Linked DNA regions of Flocculibacter collagenilyticus. The main gene of each other region encodes a partner of the protein of the gene in region 2 in a complex. Links are inferred from orthologs where the notes say so. Each region holds a gene or a part of one and is shown on either strand. Other genes may lie near its edges. The genes, in order: pabB and HUU81_RS01630.

The links.
Region 1: the proteins of HUU81_RS01630 (region 2) and pabB are in contact, whole or in part, in a solved structure (PDB 8RP0), measured with the Escherichia coli proteins. The link is inferred for Flocculibacter collagenilyticus from one-to-one orthologs.

The regions. Positions count from the first base shown.
Region 1 is NZ_CP059888.1:1,375,881-1,388,570, forward strand. What follows is about bases 3,170-6,014. They hold pabB (aminodeoxychorismate synthase component I), read right to left. Parts: upstream 5,382-6,014; coding sequence 3,957-5,381; downstream 3,170-3,956. Other genes in these bases: HUU81_RS06040 (L-serine ammonia-lyase), read right to left, coding at 3,170-3,293; HUU81_RS06045 (CoA pyrophosphatase), read right to left, coding at 3,379-3,954; HUU81_RS06055 (fumarate hydratase), read left to right, coding at 5,673-6,014. Also shown: HUU81_RS06030 (MFS transporter), read left to right, coding at 1-1,285; HUU81_RS06035 (hypothetical protein), read left to right, coding at 1,318-1,833; more of HUU81_RS06040, read right to left, coding at 1,917-3,169; more of HUU81_RS06055, read left to right, coding at 6,015-7,202; HUU81_RS06060 (S9 family peptidase), read left to right, coding at 7,385-9,505; HUU81_RS06065 (TonB-dependent receptor), read right to left, coding at 9,658-12,645. UniProt on the Escherichia coli protein: Part of a heterodimeric complex that catalyzes the two-step biosynthesis of 4-amino-4-deoxychorismate (ADC), a precursor of p-aminobenzoate (PABA) and tetrahydrofolate.
Region 2 is NZ_CP059888.1:347,578-360,391, forward strand. What follows is about bases 4,264-7,232. They hold HUU81_RS01630 (anthranilate synthase component II), read left to right. Parts: upstream 4,264-5,440; coding sequence 5,441-6,025; downstream 6,026-7,232. Other genes in these bases: trpS (tryptophan--tRNA ligase), read left to right, coding at 4,264-4,508; HUU81_RS01625 (ion transporter), read left to right, coding at 4,584-5,444; HUU81_RS01635 (DUF1801 domain-containing protein), read right to left, coding at 6,038-6,466; HUU81_RS01640 (type I secretion system permease/ATPase), read left to right, coding at 6,789-7,232. In the rest of the region: HUU81_RS01590 (AAA family ATPase), read left to right, coding at 1-74; HUU81_RS01595 (Dam family site-specific DNA-(adenine-N6)-methyltransferase), read left to right, coding at 71-883; HUU81_RS01600 (DUF2970 domain-containing protein), read right to left, coding at 936-1,139; HUU81_RS01605 (hypothetical protein), read right to left, coding at 1,153-1,479; HUU81_RS01610 (TorF family putative porin), read right to left, coding at 1,695-2,366; rpe (ribulose-phosphate 3-epimerase), read left to right, coding at 2,665-3,342; more of trpS, read left to right, coding at 3,504-4,263; more of HUU81_RS01640, read left to right, coding at 7,233-9,122; HUU81_RS01645 (HlyD family type I secretion periplasmic adaptor subunit), read left to right, coding at 9,124-10,587; HUU81_RS01650 (hypothetical protein), read left to right, coding at 10,601-11,308; HUU81_RS17525 (calcium-binding protein), read left to right, coding at 11,327-12,814. UniProt on the Escherichia coli protein: Part of a heterodimeric complex that catalyzes the two-step biosynthesis of 4-amino-4-deoxychorismate (ADC), a precursor of p-aminobenzoate (PABA) and tetrahydrofolate.

The DNA.
Region 1 (12,690 bases), 1.0 Mb from region 2 along the record:
TTTTGAAGACGTTCAATGGGTAACAATTGCCTATATGCTTTCTTTAACTCCTACTTTAATAATTACTGGTCAGTTAAGTGATACGCTCGGTCGTAAGCCACTGTTTTTATTAGGGCTCATCATATTCACTCTTTCTGCGGGAATGTGTGGGTTGATAGATAATTTAGGGTTGCTAATTACAGTAAGAGCAATACAAGGGGTGGGTGGTGCAATCTTAATTACCCTTACGTTGGCAATTATTAGTGATGTTTTTCCTAAGCGTAACGTTGCCGCAGTTATCGGGTTAACAGGAAGTATGTCTGCCTTAGGTACTGCTCTTGGGCCTGTTATCAGCGGCATACTTGCCGACTTAATTAACTGGCAGAGCGTTTTTTTAATAAAAGCGTTTTTAGGTGGTGTCACCTTCCTGATAGCTTACAAGTACTTACCTGACATACCTAATCCACACCGTGCGCAAACCAAAAAGAAATTTTCTGTTGATTACCTAGGTATTGTCTTACTTTTTTTATCCATTGTTATTTACACCTTTAGCCTTAAAGAGGCAGTGCATATTGTTAGTGCGAAAAGCGTCGGTTTATTCTTTGTTTCGATGTTGTTCTTGTGGCTTTTTATTCATGCGGAAAAGCAGGCCCAATCTCCGTTGATCAATTTTACTTTGTTTAGTAACGGTGAACGTGTAACCAGCCTATTTAGTAATTTAATGGTATCGACGGTGGCGATGACTTCGATGGTTATCGGACCGTTTTATTTATCAATTGCACTACAGCTTAGTTTGGTTCACATAGGCTTTGTGATTGCCGTTAGTCCTTGTGCGGTTGCGATAACATCATCAATAGTTGGACGTTTTGCCACTGTTGATAAATTAACAGACATCATTTTAACGGGTCTATTTATTATGGTGCTTGGCACATTCTGCATGACGCAGTTAACTGTGGAGCATGGTTTAGTGGGTTATATGGCTTGCACGGTTGTTATATCAATTGGTTATGCCATTTTTTTATCTGCGAATAACACATTTACGATGATTAATGCGCCTGCGAATTCTCGCGGTAGCGTATCAGGCATATTAAACCTATCAAGAATGCTTGGCTTACTCACCGGCGCTTCGCTAATGAGTTCAATTTTTGCCAGCAACTCTGGCATGACAAGTACTTCAGTGACTCATTCTCAACTGATAGAGGCCGGGTTGCATTCAGCTTACTACTTAGCATGTTTGTTATTGGTAGTCGCAATATTGGCTCAAATAACTGCACGTATAACAACACCTATAACAACAAGACATTAATTCACAATGATAAACGTATAGAGGGAAAAATAATGATTAAACATTCTTTAAGACATTTTATAACAGAGATTGCACAATGTTGGAGCGGATTAAACAGCGAAACAGTGAGTAAGAGCAGAGCATTGCTTAGCGAACTTGCTAAAGCACCCTCGACAGAGCCTTGGCTTGTACAGTTACATGAGAAGAAGGAGGAAAGCATTGAATTATATCGAGACGAGGTGCATGGCTTTATTCTTTTAGCGCATGTTGAAAGACAAGGTAAATACAGAGTGCCACACAATCATGGTGCAGGCTGGGTGTTGTATGCTATTCAGCATGGTCGTATGGCAATGTCGACATATAGTTCGGTTACCAATCAAAGTGGCAAAACGCATTTGGTAAGTCGCGGTGAAGAGTTAATTACCGTGGGTGGCTGTAAGGCATTTTTGCCCGGCGATATTCATGATACTGAATGTTTATCAGATTATGTATTAATGTTTAGATTAACGAGTTGTGATTTTAAAAAGGAAAAATCGGAAGGGCGGTTGATTCAATATTTATCAGAGTAAAATAACGCAGCGACTTTAATGTAATACTGCGTTATTTATTTAACTTTTAAGAAGTAACTTTTAAAGAAGTAAGAAATGCAGTATTAACACTCAATAATATTAACTGCTAGGCCACCGCGAGCGGTTTCTTTGTACTTGGTTTTCATATCGTTGCCGGTATCCCACATGGTTTTGATAACTTTATCTAACGATACCTTATGTTCGCCAGTACCACGTAATGCCAATCGAGACGCGTTTATCGCTTTTACCGCTCCCATTGCGTTGCGTTCAATGCAAGGTACTTGCACTAACCCGCCAACAGGGTCGCACGTTAACCCTAAGTTGTGCTCCATGCCAATTTCAGCGGCATTTTCTACATTGTCCACGCTACCGCCAACAATTTCGGTTAATGCACCAGCAGCCATTGAACATGCAACACCAACTTCGCCTTGGCAGCCAACTTCAGCACCCGAAATAGATGCGTTCTTTTTATATAAGATCCCAATTGCTGCTGCAGTGAGTAAGTAGCGTACTGCAATTGTATCGTCCACTTCTTTAACAAACTTATCATAATACATGAGTACCGCAGGGATAATGCCAGCAGCGCCATTGGTGGGTGCGGTAACAACTCGACCACCAGCAGCGTTCTCTTCATTCACAGCAAGTGCAAATAAATTTACCCAGTCCATTGCTTGTAGTGGGTCGTTGCTGTTTTCACAATTTAAGCGGTGATATAAGCTGGGCGCTCTGCGTTTTACTTTTAATCCGCCAGGTAATATACCTTCGGTATTTATTCCACGCGAAACACAAGCCTTCATGGTGTGCCAAATTTGTACCAATCGTTCTCTTATTTCGGCTTCTGGTAATACCGACTTTTCATTCTTCATCATTAATGCTGAAATGCTTAAGCCGTGTTCTTTGCAAAGTGAAACTAATTCTGCTGCCGTTTCAAATGGATACGGAGGACAATGAGACTCTTCAAAATCAAGCGCTTTGTTTTTCTCACTTTCAAAGTTATCAGCATTGACAATGAAGCCACCACCAATGGAGTAATAACTTTCAGCCAGAATAACTTCTTCACCTTTATAAGCAAATAACGTCATACCATTGGCGTGGCCTGGCAATGATTTTCTTCGATGAAAGACAATTGCACCCTGTTTAGGGAATGCGACATATTTTTGATTATTAAGATTTAGCGACTCGGTCTGCGCAACATTTTCTAATAAACTATCAATCATTTCAGGATCAATAGATTCTGGTAAATATCCTAATAAGCCTAAGATAACGGCTTTACCTGTACCGTGGCCTACTCCTGTTTGTCCTAATGAACCGAATAACTCTGCTTTTACCGATGTAACCTCGTTTAAGAGGTTTTTTTCAGTCAATGTTTCGCAAAATTTTACTGACGCGCGCATCGGCCCTACGGTGTGAGAGCTTGATGGACCAATGCCAATGCTGAACATGTCAAATACACTAATCATAAATCTTCTAATCGTTTGGTATAACTTCGGCGCGTATAATAAACCTTAGCACAGCATTTGTAACTAAGATAAAGACTGGTCGGGCTTATTGGTATTCAATTTGATGAATCAGTTGGTTAAGCATGGCCGCGGTTGCGCCCCAAATAAACTTATCATTATAAGGCATAAAGTGGATAGGGTATTGTTGGCCAAGCCGATGTACCATAAGTTGATGTTGGTTTTGGCGATAAAGAAAGAACTCAAAGGGAACTTCAAACGCATCAACCACTTCATTTTCGTCGTTTACGCTTTCGTAACCACTTTCAATTACTCCAATGACTGGCGTGATCATATATCCTGAAATAGTTGCATATTGCGGCAACACGCCAATAACGTTGACATGTTCGCGTGAAATTTGGATTTCTTCTTCAGTTTCACGCAACGCGGTGTCTACAACTGAATTATCATAAGGCTCGGCTCGTCCACCCGGAAAACTAATTTGCCCAGGATGATGCTTTAAATGTGCAGCACGTTTTGTGAGTAAGATAGATAATGAAGTGCCATGATCAATTAATGGAATGAGGACACTCGCTTGCCTTAATTTAGGCTGCTTGTGAAAAGGAGTTACAATGCCTTCGGGTTGAAATAAATTAAAACGAGTAATGAATTCCTCAAGCGTCATAATTAGTTGCTTTCCAATTTATTCAAACTTGCTAATACAGGTAAAATCTTATTTACTTTATCATAGGTTTCTTGATATTCACTATGCATAACTGAATCTGCCACTAAGCCGCCGCCAGCCCAACAAAATAGCGTATTATCTTTAGCTACAAGTGTACGAATAGTAATACTGGTGTCCATATTACCTGTTGCACAAATATAACCAATAGAGCCGCAATACACTGTTCTGCAATGAGGCTCTAACTCCTCAATGATCTCCATGGCTCTAATTTTAGGTGCGCCCGTAATGGACCCGCCAGGAAATGCAGCTCTTAACAAGTCGCAGGCAGTATTAGGTTGTGCAATTTCACCTACTACCGTACTCACTAAATGATGGACTGCAGGAAAACTCTCAATCTCAAATAAATGTGGCACTTTTACCGTGCCTGGCTGACTCACTTTACTGATATCGTTTCTTAATAAATCAACAATCATGACATTTTCAGCACGATCTTTCTCTGCGGCTTTTAACTCTGCTGCTAATGCGTTGTCTTGTTCTGCGTTGGTGGAGCGTGGGCGTGTTCCCTTAATCGGCTTCGTTTGAATAGTCTGACCGTTTAACTGTAAAAAGCGTTCAGGGCTAATGCTCAAGATACTGAACTCGTCGAACGATAAAAAGGCAGAAAAAGGTGCACGATTTTCTTTTCGTAATAAACGATATGCTTGCCACTCATCCCCAGAGTACGACGCAGAGAACCGTTGTGCTAAATTGATTTGGTAACAATCACCTTCGCGAATATAACGCTGAACCGCATTAAATTTATTCTCGTAATCTTTTGCGGACATGTTAGCTGACCATTGATCAGTGATATAAAAAGTTTGATTTATATTTATATGTTGCTGTGTAAGCAGTTGCTGTGAAATATCGTCAAACCGCTGTTGCGCATTATCGGAATGGTCAATCAACCATAACGTGCGCGTTTTGTTGTCGTATATAAGCGCCCAATGATAAATGCCAACAGCCATGTCAGGAATATTGATATCGTTATTTGCATGCTGCGGCAGTTTTTCAATGTATCGTCCAGTATCATAGCCAAAGTAGCCTAATGCACCACCTAAAAAAGGTAATTGGCTAGCATCATTATCCAAGGCATTGGCAGGCCGTTTTACTTGATAGAGGCCCGCTTTCTTTAAGGTGGTATTTATTGCCGAAAAGGGGTCTGATTCAACGTCATGGCCATCTATAAATACACGGTTATTTTTGGCTTCAACTTTATGAATAGGTGCAGCAACAAGAATGTCATACTGGCTATTTACATGGTTGCTGTTGGCTGAATCAAGCAACATGGCCCATGGTAAGTCTTTAAATAATGGAAAAACGCACGATAAGTCGGTAATTGAGTGTGTAATGGCACGGTCGAACGACTGGATGAAAATGGGTTTTGACATGTTATTCGTTACTAAATTTGGTCATTGATACCTAAGAAACTTATTTGCTGTAGATACGGTAATCGTTATCTTCAATTTCTTTAGGTATATATGGTTAAAGGCTATTTTAGATTGTAGTACTAGCCGCAAAATGCCAAGCAGGTTATCATATTCGCCTTATTTTAACGAGATATCTTAGGGTACACCCTAGTATCTACTATTTTTAGTGGTTTAAGGTTAATTAAACCATCATTAATAAGAATACTAATACTATTATTTAAAAGCACATTTAAATACGTGGAAGGGCTCATTATGACGGTAATCCGCCAGCAAGATTTCATCGACAGTGTTGAAGATGCACTGCAATACATCTCTTATTATCATCCACTCGATTTTGTTCAAGCATTAGAAAAAGCCTATAACAAAGAACAGAGCCAAGCTGCCAAGGATGCGATAGCACAAATCCTAATTAATTCACGAATGTCTGCTGAAGGGCATCGTCCTATCTGTCAAGACACGGGTATTGTTACTTGTTTTGTAAAAGTAGGCATGGATGTTAAGTGGGACAAAACCGACTTAACCGTTCAGCAAATGGTTGATGAAGGCACACGTAGAGCATATTTGAATCCAGACAATCCGTTACGTGCTTCAATTGTTGCCGACCCAGCTGGGAAACGTTCTAATACAAAAGATAATACGCCAGCGGTTGTTCATATTGATATGGTTGCTGGCAATAAAGTTGAAGTGATGATTGCTGCAAAAGGTGGCGGTTCAGAGAACAAGTCTAAAATGGCTATGTTGAATCCTTCAGACTCTATTGCTGATTGGGTAGTGAAAACGATTCCTACTATGGGGGCAGGTTGGTGTCCTCCAGGGATGATTGGTCTTGGTATTGGTGGCACGGCAGAGAAATCTGCGGTATTGGCAAAAGAGTCGCTAATGGATCCAGTCGATATTCAAGAGTTAATGGACCGTGGCCCTGAAAATGCCGAAGAAGAGCTACGTTTAGAAATCTTCAAACGTGTGAATGACCTAGGTATTGGCGCACAGGGTTTAGGTGGTTTAACAACGGTCGTTGATGTAAAAATTAACTCAGTTCCAACTCATGCAGCCTCAAAACCGATTACGATGATCCCAAACTGTGCTGCAACTCGTCATGCGCATTTTGTACTTGATGGTTCGGGCCCTTACGATCAAAAGCCACCAAAGCTAGAAGATTGGCCAAAAGTCACATGGGAGCTAGGTGATAACGTGCGTCGTGTTAATTTGGATGATATTACCAAAGAAGACATCAAAGAGTGGCGCACCGGCGAAACAGTGTTGTTATCAGGTAAAATATTAACTGGTCGTGATGCGGCGCATAAGCGTATTCAAGGTTTGATTGAGAGTGGTGAACCATTGCCTGAAGGTGTCGACTTCAATGGTAAATTTATTTATTACGTTGGCCCAGTAGATGCGGTTGGCGACGAGGTTGTTGGGCCAGCAGGACCTACAACATCAACCCGAATGGATAAATTTACTGACATGATGCTAGAAAAAACAGGGCTAGCAGGCATGATTGGTAAAGCTGAACGTGGCCCTGCAACAGTTGAAAGTATTAAACAGCATCAAGCGGTTTACTTAATGGCTGTTGGTGGCGCCGCTTACTTAGTGGCAAAAGCAATTAAGAAAGCACGTGTGGTTGCGTTTGAAGACTTGGGTATGGAAGCAATTTACGAGTTTGAAGTTGAAGATATGCCAGTTACGGTGGCCGTAGATAGCCAAGGCACTAATGCACATGAGCGTGGTCCTGCAATCTGGAAAGCCAAAATAGAAGAACTTGATGGTGAGCTATCTAAATAAGGCTCGCTAACGGTAAATGAAAGAGCGTGATAAACGCTCTTTTTCTTTTATGGGTATAGCTTTTTAACTTGCAAAGAAAGAAAAGAATACAAAATAAATGAACTCAAAAGATATTGAGTGAAGGGAGCGTTATAATGAAAAGAATAAAACAACATTTTTATAGTAAGTTAGCGTTAAGTTGCATGCTACTTGCTACACCTACCTTGGTGCTGGCTAGCCAAGCTACTGCGATGCAAGCGCAATCATCAACTTCAAATCAAGTAGCGGTTGAAAACCAAGTTGAGCAGCGTGTTAATTCTCCATACTTAACTGTTGAAAAATTAAATACGTTTTCTAAATTACATGATGTAAAAGTATCACCAGATCAAAAGTGGTTAGTTTATGGTGTAAAAGCGTATGACGATGAAGGAAAAAAGGCGTCAGACAATTTATATCTAAGAGACTTAACCAAACAAACACCTTCAATTGCGAAGCTTACCAGCAATCAATCCTCTGAACACAGTGTGCAGTGGAGCAGTGATAGTCAATCACTCTACTTTTTAGCTGACCGAACGGGCAGTACTCAGGTTTGGAAACTTAATTTAAGTGGTGGTGAAGCCGAGCAGGTTACTGATTTACCTTTAGATGTGGAAGGGCTAATTTTATCGCCAGACAACAAACAGCTAGCATTGGCTATGTCAGTGCTACCAAGTTGTAAAACACTGGCTTGTACAACGAAACACAAAGAAGACAAGTCAAAGCAGAAGCATTCTGGTCAAGTATATGATCAATTGTTTGTACGTCACTGGGATACTTGGAAAGATGACTTACGTACACATGTTTTTGTCGCCTCGTTAGCGCCATTAAGTAGCAATAAAAAAATTACTGAAGCAGTCGATTTACAACAGGGTTGGAATACTGACATTCCGGCTAAACCATTCTCTGGAATGGAAGAAGTTGCCTTTACGCCAGACAGTAAAAACATTGTATTTAGTGCGAAGAAGCCAGATAACCAGCAGCCGATGCACACTAATTTTGACTTGTATCAGGTTTCAATTGAAGGTGGTGATGCAGTTAATTTGACTACAGAAAATAAAGCGTGGGATAGCCACCCCATGTTCTCTAAAGATGGTCGTTTTATGGCGTATGCGGCCATGAAAGAAGAAGTTTACGAGTCTGATCGCTTCGCAATTATGCTTAAAGACTTAAAAACAGGGGTCACTAAAGAGGTGTCACCACTTTGGGACCGTTCTGTAATTTCTATGACTTTCGCCGCAGACAATCGTACGCTTTATGTAACAGCGCAAGATATTGGTCAGCGTAGCATTTACGAAATTAGCACTAATTTTGGTGATGTTAGAAAAGTCTACTCTTCTGGTTATGCGTCAGATGTACAGCTTGTTGGCGACAGCTTATTGTTCACTAAACATAGCTTGTCACATCCTAAAGATGTTTACATGATTAGTCGTGAAGGAAACAATATCCGTCAAATAACCGATGTTAACAAAGATAAGTTAGACAATATTAAGTTTGGTGAGTACCAGCAATTTAACTTTAAAGGTTGGAATGACGAAACGGTTTATGGTTATTGGCTAAAGCCTGCAAATTATCAAGCAGGTAAAAAATATCCTGTGGCATTTTTAGTTCATGGTGGTCCACAAGGCTCTTTTGGCAACATGTTCCATTTTCGCTGGAATGCACAGCTATGGGCTGCGAAGGGATATGGCGTGGTAATGATCGACTTCCATGGCTCAACAGGCTATGGCAAAGCATTTACTGACTCTATTTCAAGAGACTGGGGCGGAAAACCACTAGAAGATCTTAAAAAAGGTTTTCAACATATTACGCAAGCGGAACCTTGGTTAGACGCAAATAACGCGTGTGCGTTGGGCGCTTCCTATGGTGGCTACATGATGAACTGGATAGCGGGTAACTGGAGTGATGGCTTTAAGTGTTTAGTGAATCATGCAGGTTTATTCGACATGAACAGCTTTTATAACACCACAGAAGAACTGTGGTTTCCAGAACATGACATGGGTGGCCCAGTATTTGATGGTTCAGAAGATTATACTAAATTTAATCCTGCCAATTACGTGAATAACTGGAAAACGCCAATGCTAGTTATTCAAGGCTTAAAAGATTATCGTGTACCTTATGCACAAAGCTTGGCCGCGTTCACAACGTTGCAGCGTAAAGGCGTTCCTTCGAAACTGGTTGTTTATCCAGATGAAAATCACTGGATATTAAATAAAGAAAACCTTAAGCACTGGTATGGTGAAGTTTTCAGCTGGATGGATACTTACCTAAAACCAGAAAGTGAATAATAAAGTTACACTTTAGTGTTGAACGAACCTGATTGAGCCAGTGTACAGCACTGGCTTTTTTGACCCTGTAACAGATTTTTTGTTTGGTGGTAATAAAAAGCCCCGCTAAGTAGCGGGGCTTTACGTGCATTGATCTAACTATTTGTAACTAATTAGAACCTAACCGTTGCACTTAAACGTACATATCTTGGTGTTTGATGGTTGTCTGCTAGTCCAAAATACTCATCAGTAGGATGTGTACCTACACCTTCAAAGTGTCCAGAATCTTCTGAGTCAGCAATTTCGTATGTTTGTCTAACAGTATCATTGTTAAACACATTGAAAACGTCGAGTGCAAACACGACATCAGCACCTTGGATTTCCATAGCGTATTTAGCGGCTAAATCCATGCTCCAGAAACTAGGTTGATTGCCTAGGCTACCGCGTGGAACAAGTTGGCCATTTTTATAGAAAGATTCAGAGCCATAAGCTTGAGCAAAGTCATCGGTTGGGTGGTAACCGAATGCATTTAGTGGACGACCCGTTTGCCACGAGAAGTTTGCACCAAAAGTAAGATTTTCAGTAATGGAATATCCACCAAATAGTTTTACTTGATGACGACGGTCATTTGGTAGGTTGCCATACGCACCATCAGTTAACCCTGGTTGGTCAAAGTTAGTTGTTAAACCAGAATCATCTTGGCCATTATCTGAACGCACTGCACCTTCTGAGTTACCCCAGCTATGCGACCATGTATAAGAACCCTGCAACATCCATTTTCCATCCCATGCTCGCTCAAACATGAAGTCTAATGCAGCATATTGTCGTTGAGCCTCTGGGTATCCAAGTTGTTCTGCAGTTAAGGTAATGTTGTCTAGCTCACCATCGCCATCAGCATCTACTGTTATTTGCATGTCGTTACCAGGATTGGTAAGTACATAATAATCAAAACCACCCAGTTCTAGGTCGACACCAGAGTTTTCATCTGCGTAACGCTGCAAACCTGCGTCAATAGCAATATCTTCAATTGATGTTGCTAAATCTCGATAGGTGCCGCGTACGCCAATAGTCCAATCATCATTCAATTGATGTTGAAAGCCAACAATCAATTCGTCTTGATACATAGGCTTAATATTCGCATCAACAATTGAACTTGTATCAGCAACTATACCATCATCGTATACAGTGGTTGCGCCAATTTGATTTGGATGATCATTGGTTGTGCCCGTTATATCATCATAATAATCATTGGTTGGCGTCGAGTCAGCGGTCAAGCCATCGAGTTTAAAGTAGCGACGAGTATATAGCTCTGCGCCAGCTAAACGTAAATTTGTGTTTGCCGCGACGGGCAAATAATAACGCCCTAAGTGTGCGTACACTTTCGTTTCGCCATCACCATTAACATCCCATGATGCACCAATTCGAGGCGCCCATTGATTAGTGACCTTAATAAATGAATCGCCTTCAATATTCATATTGTCAAACGTTTCATTACGAACACCTAAGGTTAGCACCAAGTTGTCAGTAGCTTGCCAAGTATCTTGGAAATAAAGCGCTGTTGTATCAGTATCAAATGACCCATTACTGGTTCGTTCAATTAAACGGTAGTACTCTTCGCCTTCAGCTAATTGACCGTTAAACGCACCGCCTTCACCCGCGGTAAAGTAACGGTAATATCGACCACCAGAATATTGTTCGATATTATTGATGGTATTAGACTCAAAATCTAACCCAAAACGAAGTGCGTGATCACCAATGTTGTAGTCTACATCGATGCGTAAGGCTTTTCGTTCGTCATCAGCCGTAACTGTGTTTGCGGTAGCCCAACAGCCCATTTTAGTAAGGCCACCGTCACGCGAATCATAAACCCAAGGACAAGTCGTATCGAACTCACTACTATCTGTTCTGTCATATCGGTTTAAGCCAACAAGTGCACTTACTTGTAGATCATCTGTAATGATTGACGTGTATTTTAAGGCGTAGTTATCACCACCGCGTTCTTCCAAAGACTTTGCAGATGAGTCATCAACAATGGTGTTTGTCGCTCTATCCCAAGTGGAAGTTATAAGGTCTTCTTCGCGTTTGTCGCTAAATGCGGTAAATTCTACAATGTTGTTATCATTGATATACCAATCTAGATTTAACCCCCAGAATAACGAGCTTTGGTCGCGCTCATAATAATTAGTAGAGCCAAGAGTGGATGAGTTATATTTTTTGTTTTGAGATCTTGGGTTGAGCAATACATAATAAAACAGCTCATCTTTTATAATGGCGCCAGATGAGTAAACATTGAAATCATATTCATCTTTTTCATCTTGATCGCCGATTTGTACTTCTTCGCCTGCAGCGTTGAATACGTTAGGTTTATCTTCACTCAATGCATCCGGTTCGTAATAAGCTGAGAAGCCAAACTTTGTTGTATTACCCCCAGACTTAGTAATTGCTGTTACTACACCACCGGTAGAGCGACCATATTCAGCACCATATCCACCACTTTTAACTTCAAATTGCTCATAAAATTCAAATGGCACCTGCGAGCCACCTAAGCCATTCCTAAAGTTTGTAGTATTAAGTCCATTGATATAGTAAGCATTTTCACCTACAGATGAGCCACTAAATGAGGCTAACTTACTATCGCCTTCGAATGCGGAATCACCTTGAGTAACACCTGGTGCCAATAGGGCAACAGAGGTCACATCGCGCGCCACGGGCAAGCGCTCAATGGTCGCGCTGTCCATAATCATGACAGATTCACTGCTTTTAGTGTCTATCATTGTTATGCTGCCGCCTGCAATTTCAATAACTTCAATTTCTTCATCTGAAAATGATAAATTGAGGCTAGCATTTTGCCCTATTCGAATTTTTACCTTTTGATGGTTAGATTCACCGAGTGATTGTTTTTCCGCAAAAACTTCATAGTCACCTGCTGGCAACAGAGGAAAGCGGTATATTCCTTTATCGTCAGTGGTAACGGTGCGGGTTAACCCTGTATCTAAATTTCTAACAGTGACGCTAGCTTGGCTGATAATTTGTCCCACATCGTTAACAGCCTGACCCACTAATCCACCTTGAGTGTTTGACGCTGCATGAGAGGGGGTAATAATACTTAATGATGCTGCAACAGCTAATGCTGTTACGCTTTTTTGAAATGCATTTTTCATTTTATATCCCTAACTATTTATTATTCTTTTTATTTGTCACCTTGG
Region 2 (12,814 bases):
TTCAACCATGGCCAAAATCAATAGCTGCAATCCATCAAGAGTTAGCCGCAAACCAAACAGAACAAAATGAATGATTAAAAAACATAGGGCCTTTTTAAAATGGGCAGGCGGCAAGTACTCATTAGCTGAAAAAATTAACGCGAATTTACCTAAAGCCAATAAGCTTGTAGAGCCATTTGTGGGAGCAGGCTCAGTCTTTCTCAATTCTGATTATGAGCGCTATCTATTAAATGACATCAATGCAGATTTAATTAACTTATACAATGAGGTTAAATTTAATGCTGCAGAGTACATTAATGATGCTCGTAAATTGTTTGTGGCTAAAACTAATGACAGAGAGACTTATTATGCGCTCCGTCAGCAATTTAACGACTCCGTTGATGTGTATGAACGTTCACTGTTGTTTCTGTACTTAAATAGACATGGTTATAACGGATTGTGCCGATACAATCGCTCAGGTGGTTTTAATGTGCCATTCGGGGATTATAAGAAACCTTATTTTCCTGAGGCTGAATTAGAATATTTTGCTGAAAAAGCACAAAAAGCTACCTTTATATGTGAGAGTTATGAAGCAGTTTTTAGGCGTTTAAGAAAGGGCAATGTTGTTTATTGCGATCCACCTTACGTGCCATTAAGTAAAACAGCTAGTTTTACATCGTATGCGAAGCAAGGGTTTAACTTAGATGATCAAGCTAATCTAGCGTTATTGGCAGAGCATGCTTGTCAGCGCGGCATCACAGTGCTCATTAGTAATCACGATACAACGTTAACACGTAAGATTTATGATAAGGCTGAGCTAAGTACATTAAAAGTCGGGCGCTCCATCAGTCAAAATGGAAGTACACGTACTAAAGTAGATGAGTTGTTTGCGCTATATCGTTAATAAACTTGCATACTTGTTGCCTATCATTGGCAGTAATGTATTAGAGATAGGGTTAATTAATCACTACACTAACAATAGCAACGAGCGTGAGTACGAAAAGGATAACCATCACAATGCCGACCACAATGTAAGGCAGTGGGTTACCTTGATTAAAGTCTTGTTGATAGTTTTGTTTACTCTGCACACCAAAGAAAGCCGCCATAACACTTAATACTATTTGAAAAAAGGTTGGAGACTTTTCTTTGCTGGCATTCATTTATTAATCACCATTATGATGTATGGTTCTTTGGTGTTGTATCAGGTACTTTATCCGCACTATTTCTACTAATTAATTCTAGTAAATCCAAAAAGTGGAACTGTGTAGAACGGCTTTTGCCAGACAGCCAAGACAACCAGCTTTCGTTAGATGCTTTAGGTATGGCGCATTGATTATGTGGATCGCTAATTGGCAAACTTGCATCAAAACTTGTTTTGGCTTGGCAATTACAGTCGTGAACTGCTACTTCTACTTTTGCATTTACAGATAGTAAAAAAAGAAGTGGCGCTGTGAGTAAGCTCGTCAACAATATCCCTTTTTTATGTTTAAAACGAAACATAATAAACCCCAGTGATTCCAGTCGATTTATTGTACATTAATAATAGGCAGTCAGACAGCTTCTACCTAATAAAGTTCGACCAATTAGCTAAATTGCGCGATAAAAAGATCGAAGAGCATTAACTTAAGGTTAACGCTCAAGTACATATACGACAGTGCCATGATTATTTAGTTGTATAATAAATAAAGGGTTTTATTGCGTTTTCAAGTGATACGTTAAAAAGTTTTTGACCATGATACAGCAAACTTCGTATCGTCATCCCCGGACTCTTCATCAGCTTTTGATACAGTAAAAACAAAATCATCTTTACTGAGATCGGCTTGAATATATCGATAGTCATTATCGCCAGCGATTGCTTCATTCTCATCAAAATTGTAATAACCGTAAGTCAGCGCTAAATTAAAGCCTTGGCTTAATTCAAATTCGTAGCCAACGTAATAATACATATCACCTTCAGCAAATGTTTCATCATCTTTCGCATCACTATTAATTGTATATGCCACACCATAACTTAATCCTTTGTAAGCGCCCTTGAAGTATAATTCGCCAAAGTTTATATCGTCATGTGCTTCAGCCGGATAGGCATAATAGATATAGCCAACATCATAGCTTGCTTCACCCATTTCTTTGCTGAATCCAAGGTAAGTATCAATCTCAGTACCTGAGTCATCGCCAAACTTAACGCTGCCTAACCAAGCACCAGCATAAAACCCTTTTTCATGCTTGTAATCTAATCCACCTGATACTGATGGGTTATCATCACTTTGAGAAACACCCCGCCATAAATAATTACTTGTGATACCAAAATTTCCGCTGAGTTCAGCATTTGCCGAAAATGAGCTCATCAGTAGTGAGCTAGCAAGTACACCTAGGATTGTAAGTTTCATTGAATTTATCCTGTTAATTTATTGATTATTAAGATATTAGCCATTTTTACCAATATTTAATCAAACAATATGCCAACGTTTTTTAGCAGGTTAATCAATAAGATAGTATAAAAATCAAGAAAGGGTTAGTGGTCATTCACATAATTGGTGCACTTTTGCTTTTGATTGGTGCAATGCTGATTTGATATACCCCTCTATTTTTAGCAAGGTGAAGTTAACTACTAATGAAGTAAACAATAAAATAATGCTATGATTTATCCACTTTTTACCCTACACACTCAATTATTAGTAAATTATTATGAATAAAGACTTTTTGATTGCGCCCTCAATACTGTCAGCAGATTTTGCTCGCTTGGGTGATGACGTTGCCAAGGTGCTTGAAGCGGGCGCTGATGTTGTCCATTTTGATGTAATGGATAATCATTATGTTCCCAATTTAACCATGGGGCCGATGGTATGCCAAGCCCTGCGTGACTATGGAATTACGGCACCTATTGATGTGCATTTGATGGTAGAGCCTGTTGATCAAATTGTGCCGCAATTTGCTAAAGCGGGTGCAAGCTATATTACATTCCATCCAGAAGCATCCAAGCATGTGGATCGTACTTTACAGCTTATTAAAGGTGAAGGCTGTAAATCAGGCTTAGTATTAAATCCGGCAACATCGCTGTCAGTTGTGGAACATGTACTCGATAAAGTCGACGTTATTTTATTAATGTCGGTCAATCCTGGATTTGGTGGGCAATCGTTTATTCCGCAAACATTAACTAAATTAAAGCAAGCGAGGGCGTTAATCGACCAATCAGGATTTGATATTCGGTTGGAAATTGATGGCGGCGTAAAAGTTGATAATATTGCTGAAATTGCAGCAGCAGGCGCTGATATGTTTGTTGCAGGCTCTGCTATTTTCAATCAGCCGAATTATAAAACGGTTATAGAGCATATGCGTGATGAATTAAGTAAGGTGCCTCGTTAACAGTAAGATTAAGTAAATCGCCTTTTATTGCTAAATTATTCAGTGTTAAAGCCTGTTAAATGTTACAGGCTTTTTTAATGCCTTTTCATGCTTTGTTTCCTAGCCATTTGCGATTACAATATCGCCCCTATTTTGCCAATAATTGTAAGACAGAGAATAGTATGACTAAACCAGTTGTTTTAAGCGGCGTGCAGCCTTCAGGGATTTTGACGATAGGAAACTACATGGGTGCACTTCGTCAGTGGGTTAAGCTACAAGAAACACATGATTGCTTATTCTCAATTGTAGATTTACATGCCATTACAGTAAGGCAAGATCCACAAGCGCTACGCTCAGCATGTTTAGATGCCGTTGCGCTTTATGCCGCGTGTGGTATCGACCCAGAAAAAAGTACAATTTTCATTCAGTCTCATGTTCCAGAGCACACGCAACTTTCATGGGTATTAAACTGCTACACCCAGATGGGCGAATTAAGTCGCATGACGCAGTTTAAAGATAAATCACAAAAAAATGAAAATAACATCAACGCCGGTTTATTCTCGTATCCAGTATTAATGGCAGCAGATATCTTGTTATATCAAGCAGACGATGTGCCTGTTGGTAGTGATCAGAAGCAGCATTTAGAGTTGGCTCGTGATATTGCAACGCGCTTTAATAATTTATATGGCGATGTGTTTAAAGTGCCTGAACCTTATATCCCAGAGTTTGGCGCACGCATTATGAGCTTACAAGAGCCAACCAAGAAAATGTCTAAGTCTGACGACAACTTAAATGCTTTTGTTGGTTTGCTAGAAGAACCAAAGAAAATTGCGAAAAAGATTAAGCGTGCGGTAACGGATTCAGACGAGCAAGCTCGTATTTACTTTAACACTGAAGAAAAGCCGGGTGTTTCTAACTTATTAACGCTGCTTTCATGTGCGACAGGAAAGTCAATTGAAAGCTTAGTGCCTGAGTACGAAGATAAAATGTATGGGCATTTAAAAGGCGATGTAGCCGATGCAGTCGTGGCTATGTTAGAGCCAATTCAAGCACGTTTTAAAGAAATCCGTGAAGACCAAACAATGTTAGACAATATTATGCGTAGTGGTGCCGAACGTGCTTCTGCGCGGGCAGCCCACACTTTAAAATCTGTATACGACGTAGTGGGCTTTGTGCCACGACCATAAGCATAGGTAGTAGCACCTTAGGCTTTGTAATCGTTGTTAGTAGTAAGATTATATTAGGTAAATTGAAACATCATGATCACAGCTCGCCGTTGTCAGGCTTACTTTCAAGTATTAAAAAGTAATAAGATTTTCGAACTTTTTGTTATCAGTGTCATTATTGCGTCAGCGCTTTTGATAGGTGTAAAAACATATCCTATATCTGACACCATGCATACTGTGACAGTAGCACTCGACTATTTTATTACGATCTTTTTTGTGCTCGAACTTTCAATTCGCTTTATCGGCGATACGAATAAAAAGCGGTTTTTTCACAACGGCTGGAATGTTTTCGACACTTTGATAGTGGTGATCAGCCTTATCCCAATTGATAACTCTGAAATGGCGCTGATAGCTCGTTTAGTAAGAGTCTTCAGAGTATTAAGAATGATTTCGATCATTCCCGAGCTGCGTATTTTACTTGCTTCGTTACTGAAAGCATTGCCACAGCTTGGCTATGTGATGTTGCTGATGTTTATCATTTTCTATATATATGCAGCCATTGGTGCCACGTTATTTAGTTCAATTAACGAAGATCTGTGGGGCGACATCACCATTTCATTATTAACGTTGTTTAGGGTGATGACATTTGAAGATTGGACCGATGTGATGTACGAAACGATGGAAGTATATCCACTTAGTTGGAGTTTCTACCTTACTTTTATCTTCTTTACTGCATTTGCGTTTTTAAACATGGTGATTGGTATTGTTGTTAATGTGATGGAGCAAGAACACGAGAAAGCCAGAAAAGAAGCAGCAGAAGAAAATGACGAACCAACGCTGGCAGATTTACAACAGCAAATAGCAGCGTTAACCGTGTTGGTGCAACAACAGCAAAGCGTATCGCTTCAACCTGATCAGAAGAGTATTAAAACGGACAACCAACTGGTCAATTCATGATTTTAATGATTGATAACTATGACTCGTTTACCTTTAATCTTGTGCATTATGTACGAGAGTTGGGCGAACGAGTGGTTGTTAAGCGTAATGATGAAGTTTCAATACAGCAGATTGAACAGCTTAACCCTAACTACATTATGATTTCACCAGGGCCATGCTCGCCAAATGAATCGGGCATTTCGTTAGATGTTATCAAGCAATTTTCTGGCCGTATTCCTTTACTTGGTGTTTGCTTGGGTCATCAAGCAATTGGCCAAGTATTCGGTGCTAACGTCATTAAAGCAAAACAAGTGATGCATGGCAAAACCTCCGTTATCAAACATAATAGTTCTGGCGTTTTTCAAGGGTTGAATAATCCGTTAACGGTTACGCGCTATCACTCACTAGTTATCGAAAATGAAAGCTTACCCGATCAGTTTGATGTGACCGCATGGACAGAAACGCCCGAAGGCAGCGTTGATGAAATCATGGCGATTAAACATCAGTCATTACCAATTGAAGGCGTACAATTTCACCCAGAAGCGATCCTTACCGAGCAAGGGCATCAGCTACTGCAAAACTTTATTCAGCGCTATGCGTAAACGCTGCTGCAACTACACGGTTGAGTACCTTTCTCGCATATAGTCGAGTGATAAACTAATTAACTGCTTTAATACTTCAATATCCACATCCGCTAATTTGTTGATATACAAACAAGACTTCCCCGTTTTATGCTTACCTAATTGCGCAAGTAATTCGTCGTATTGACTAAATCCCGACATGATATAGAGAGAAAAGTTTTGTTTGCGTGGAGAAAATCCAGTTAACAAAAAATCACCCTCGCGCCCGCTGTCGTACTTATAATGATATTGGCCAAAACCGATAATAGATGATCCCCACATCGTCGCTGTTTCGCCGCTCAATTCAGCCATTAAAGTTAACAATGTATGTGCGTCGGCTTTTTTCGTTGGGTTGTCAATATTGATAATAAAATCAATTACACTTGCATCGGTTGGAACGGTTTTGTTTTGGTTCATAGTCATATTATCTTCTTATCAGCTAACTAAGCGTATGAGTATTTTAGAAGATTGCAACCCACATATTATTTAACATAAGTTTATTGAAAATGTAGTAATTAGATCATTTGTTAATCTAATTTAGGTTGATTGTTTTTATTTTAGTTAATTTTGTTGATTAATACTTTCTTATCAGTATGATGGCGCCATACTAATTATGAGTATTTACTCGGTAATAACCGATTGTTAAATAAGATTATTTTAATTGCTTGGTAAATATAAAATATGGCAGTGACTTGCGTATAAATTACTTTTATCAAAGCAATCATTTTTTAAATTGAGTTGATGTATGCAGTCAGAGTTATTCGATCCTGGTCTTATTGCTTTAGTTAATATCGCAAAACTTCACAACATTCCCATTGAAATTTCGCAATTACAGCATCAATTTTCGCGTGAAAATGATGTGTTTAATGACAATGATATTTTAAGAGCGGCCAAAGCAACAGGGTTTAAAGCTGAAAAGCAAACGCCTGAACTTGTAAAATTAGACAACCATATATTGCCAGCAATAGCGAAAGCTCGAGATGGTAGCTACTTTATTTTGGCAAAAACAAACCAAGACGAAGAAAATGGAACAACCCGCTTTCTTGTTCAACGTATTGCAGAGCAGCACACGCCACCAGAAGTGTTAGAAGAAGGTGATTTTCAAAGCTTATGGTCTGGTGAAGTGCTATTGCTCAGGCCTAAAAGTCGTAATAGTTGGCTTAAACATGATGAGTTTAATATAAGCTGGTTTATTCCAAGTTTGAGAAAATATAAAAAGTTGTTCATTGAAGTGATATGGGCTTCACTTTTTATTCAACTGTTCGCACTTGTAACACCATTATTTTTCCAAGTCGTCATGGATAAGGTATTAGTGCATAAAGGATATAGCACGTTAGATGTACTTGCGATCGGCTTTTTTGCTATCGCACTATTTGATGTTGTGCTTGGTGGGTTACGTAACTATGTCTTTAGCCATAGCACTAATCGGGTGGATGTTGAGTTAGGTGCGAAATTATATAACCACCTACTTGCATTACCACTGTCTTATTTTAAAGCTAGAGCTGTTGGGCAAAATGTCGCTCGTGTAAGAGAATTGGATACCATTCGCAACTTTATTACAGGATCGGCTCTTACTTTACTTATAGACTTATCTTTCACCGTTATCTTCTTTGCGGTACTGTGGTGGTATAGCCCTACTTTAACTTGGGTAGTACTTGCTACTATACCGCTTTATATCTTGTTATCTCTGTTTATCACTCCTATTTTACGTCATCGCTTGAACAACAAGTTTAAGTATGGCGCTGAAAATCAAGCCTTTTTAGTTGAGTCTGTCACTGGAGTTGAAACGGTTAAGTCTCAAGCAGTTGAGCCACAGTTTCAACGCAAGTGGGAAGATCAGCTAGCCAAATATGTTCATGCATCATTTCGAGCTCAAAACTTGGGAAATATATCTAATCAAATAGCGAGTTTTATTAGTAAGTTAACTACTTTAGGTATTGTGTGGATTGGTGCTCATTTAGTGATGAAAGGGGATTTATCAGTCGGTCAGCTTGTTGCTTTTAATATGATAGCAGGGCGTGTAAACGAGCCAATTCTTAAATTGGTTGGACTATGGCAAGAATTCCAGCAAGCAGGTATTTCACTCAAGCGATTAGGAGATATTTTAAATTCACCATGTGAACCAGGATTTAATCCTAACAGAAGTACTTTGCCAAGTATTCAAGGAAAGGTCACATTTGAAAACGTTAACTTTAGATATGATCCAGAAGGTCAGCGAGTTCTTCACAGTTTAGAATTACAAGTTAATCCAGGAGAAGTGCTAGGGATAGTCGGTCGTTCAGGCTCTGGTAAAAGTACACTCACCAAGTTAATTCAGCGCCTACATGTACCTGAATCGGGTCGAGTATTAGTAGATGGTGTTGATTTGTCGATGGTGGATACAGCATGGCTTAGGCGTAATGTGGGGGTGGTGTTACAAGAAAACTTTTTATTTAATCGCACGGTTCGTGAAAACATTGCCTTGTCTAACCCCGGGTTACCTATGGAGCAAGTTGTAGAAGCTGCAAAACTTGCCGGTGCACATGAGTTTATTTTAGAGTTACCAAACGGATATGATTCCATGGTTGGCGAACAGGGCGCTAATTTGTCAGGTGGCCAAAGGCAACGATTAGCTATAGCTCGAGCGTTAATGAATAACCCTCGCATTTTAATTTTTGATGAAGCGACAAGTGCTCTCGACTATGAGTCAGAGCGAATTATCCAAGAAAACATGGCTCGAATTTGCTATAACCGAACGGTATTCATCATTGCTCACCGATTAAGTACTGTTCGTGGCACAGATCGGATTGTAGTGATGGATAAAGGGGTGATTGTTGAACAAGGTAATCATGAGCAATTACTAAAACAGCAAGGATATTACGCTAAATTAAATGGTTTCCAAAACCATGTTCCTCCTATTAGGCCTATTAAACCGTTAAATCCCTTAGCGCAGTCAAAACCTATACCTGCAACTAAAAAAGCCAGTAAACAAGGTGCTTCAGTAATAAATACAGTACCGCATGAATCAGCTTCTGAACATAACGGGAAGCCTGCGATGCCTTCTAGTGCTATAGCAACATCAGAAGTGGTGGAGAAATAGAATGAATAAGGATTTATCAAATTCGCAAGAAGTCGTGGTTTCTCAAGGTCGTCAATTCTCGCCAATCAAACACATAGTAGAAGCATGGAAAACGCGAGGAAAAATAGGCGATAACACTATACCGCGTAAAGAAGCTGCATTTATGCCTGCGGCACTAGAAATCCAGCATACGCCTCCACGTCCGATCGCACGATGGATCATTTATATCATTATTGCATTATTTATTTTTGTAATTGTTTGGGCATGTTTAGGTCGAGTTAATATTGTTGCTGTTGCCGAAGGGCAAGTCATTTCATCTACAAGAATTAAAGAAATACAACCATTTGATCGCGGTGTTGTAAGCGCAATCCATGTTAAAGAGGGAGACTATGTAAAAGCAGGAGATTTGTTAATTAGTTTAGATAGGGTATTAACTAAAGCAGATGTTACTCGCTTACAACAGCAAATTCGGGATTTAGATGGGCAAATAATGCGCAATGAGGCGATGTTACTGCTGTTAGAAGAGGGGAGTGTATTAACGCCATTACTCGCATGGCAGAGTGTCAGTGAAAATCGCACCGTATCTTTTAAGCAAGGTGCTTTGTTGCATCAGCAATGGTTATCCCAGCAATGGATGGCTTATCAAGCTGAGCGTCAAGCATTGCAATTGTCATTGCAAAGTCGCCGTCAAGATAAGCTAGTTTCACAGCAAGTAATTGCAAAATGGCAAGCAATGCTACCGCTAATTACGCAGCGTGTTGAATCGTTATCCTCATTAGCTAAAAAGCAGATGGGAGCACAAAATCAATATTTAGAGCTAGAGCAGCAGCGCATTGAAATTGCACAAAGCTTGGCCGTTGAAACCGCAAAATTAAATACTCAAGACTCTGCAATTGCTGAAGCAGAAACGCAACTTAACTTATTAACATATAGATTAAAAACAGAGCTTTTGGGTCAATTGAACCAATTTAAAACCCAACATGAGACTTATCAACAAGATTTTAGTAAAGCACAAGAACTGAATGCAAAGCAGTCTATCCGCTCACCAGTGGATGGTGTTGTTCAGCAACTTTTAATTTCTACGGTAGGAGGAGTAGTGACACCTGCCCAGCAGCTGATGTTAATTGTACCTGAGCAAGATCAATTAATTGCAGAAGTCTTCTTGGAAAATAAAGACATTGGCTTTGTGCAAGAAGGGCAAGCAGCAGAGGTTAAATTACATACTTTTCCTTTCACTAAATATGGCGTAGTACATGGAGAAGTAACACATATTTCGGATGATGCAATTCAAGACGAAAAACGCGGAGCGATATTTGCTATGCAGGTTCGGTTAAAAGAGCATGCACTGTTGGTGGAAGGCAAAGAGATTAAGCTAAAACCAGGTATGACGTTAAGCGTAGAAGTACAAACTGGTAAGCGCAGGTTAATAGAGTTTTTCTTAGCGCCATTACTAAGATACAAGAGCGAAAGTATTCGCGAAAGATAAGCAGGAAGCAAAAATGTTAAAACATATTACGATGAAGCGAGTGCTGCTTGCGCTTCTTGTTATATTTTTAGTCATAAATATAGTTCAAGTAGAATGGGTAAGTACTTACAAACAACATTTTTATGTTGATGAAGCATACTGTAAAAGTAAAGGCGAGTTGAATCCCGTATTCAAAGAAAGGGTTGACGGACAGCATAAAACTGTAAATGTTGCAGGGTATCAGGTGCACTTACCTAAAAACTTTTTTATCTCGGGTAAGACAGAAGGGAACTACAATAAAAGTTGCTCTACTGCTGTGCATTTAGTACTCCATCATGCTGTTCTGATTGGAACAGACATCACTCCCAAAATACCTGACAATACACATGTTGTTGTAGGGATTTCTAAACATAAACATGGACGTTCGACTGCAAGGCACAAGCAAGCGGATGTTAAGTACGACGAAAAGTTTGATCTACAATTTTATATTAATCCAATAACTAAAAAATCTAACTTTCTAACTGGCAAACTTGCCCCGCACGAGCGCGTTACCAAAGAAGCTAAGCAAACAGGTGAAGTTCGTTTCATTTGTTACGATGACCCTCGCAACACAAATTTTTCAAACTGCTCAACGGTCGAGCAGATCCACCCAGATATCACGCTAGAAATTACGTTGCAAACAGAGCACTTAATGCATTGGCGAGATATCTATTTATTTATCACAAACATGTTTATTAAATAAATCTAGTAGAGGTATAACGTGCCACATTATTTGACTGATGAGCAAATTCAAGAGTTATTAGCGCTGAGAAATGAAGGGCTAAATGCAGAAGGTAATTATTCACATATATACGAGCGAATTGTGGAAATGTTACCAGATGAAATACCGGATAGCATGGTTAGATTATGGTTTCGTGGAGCAGCGGAAGCAAATGCTGGCACAGGGGCATACGCTGTGCTTATTCGTGAATTCAGTAAGATGCAAATGGCGCTTCGGGGTGTAGGGTATACACCTGAATTGATGCAAGAGGCCTCAAATAAAGTTGCTGAACAAGCAATGGAAGATTTATTTGGTAAAGAGGGGGCTTTTGATGATTCACGTAGAGATCCTGAAACGGGATTGTGGACATTTTTAACTATTGAAGATATTGCTGCAAAAGATGCGACGGCTGTAGGAGCTGTATTATTTGGCAATTTGGCAGACGATACAGCTGGTGGAAACATTAATGCTGGGTGGGCTGGTACACTGCTATTTTCATCTTTGGGTAGCAATCAAACATGGCGTTTAATATCAGCGGGTGATGGTGGTAGTGCGGATGCTAAATTGAATCGATTAGATGATATTAAAAACTTAATGTTTGCTGCGCATGCGTTTAACCATGCTATGAATGAAGTCATGTCGCTAGGTGAGCATACATTAAATGGACTTATAGACTACGGAATTGGTGATGAAACCACATGGAGCTCACCATCAGCAGTTTGGAGTTATGTGACTGGCAACTTGGCGGGGCTAATGTCTGGTGATGCCGCAACAATCATGCAAATGATTCATAGAGCTGGCCTAGAAAAAACACTGAGTTGGCTAATGACGACTATTACAGGTGAACAGACAACTGTTACTGAAGGTCAGTTTGAAGCGGTTGCGACCTCGTTCTTCCAGCAATTTGATTCAACAGAAAGTCAATCTAGAGAAACTTCACTATTGCCAAGGAATGCAGAGGAAATCTTCCAATTAGCACAAAGCAATGAAGCAGTTCGTTACGCCTTGGTAATGGGGTCTCCAATAGTGGTTGTCAAGGATAGTTATGATATTGATTTGTCTTTATATAACAGTGAAACTGGCGAAGGTGCACTGTCGGAGCAATATCTTATAGACCGTAGTAACTACTTAGCGTACTTAGCACAATTCAGTATTGTAGAAGAAACGCTTAGGGGTCCGGAATTAAGCACTTATCAAGATTTAACTACAGGTGAATTATTGCACGTTGATGCTGCATCGCATGCCAACCCTTCTAGGCAGTTCATTTTTGGCGGGCAGAGTGCAGATGAAATAAATGGTCTTGGTGGTAGTGATCATTTATATGGTGGTGAAGGTATTGATACTATCAACGGTAATGGCGGAGATGATTACTTAGAAGGAAATGCTGGAGACGATACGCTAAATGGTGGTGCAGGTAATGACATGCTAGTTGGAGGTGAAGGCTCTGACGTCATGAAAGGAGGAAGTGGGAGTGATACCTATATCGTA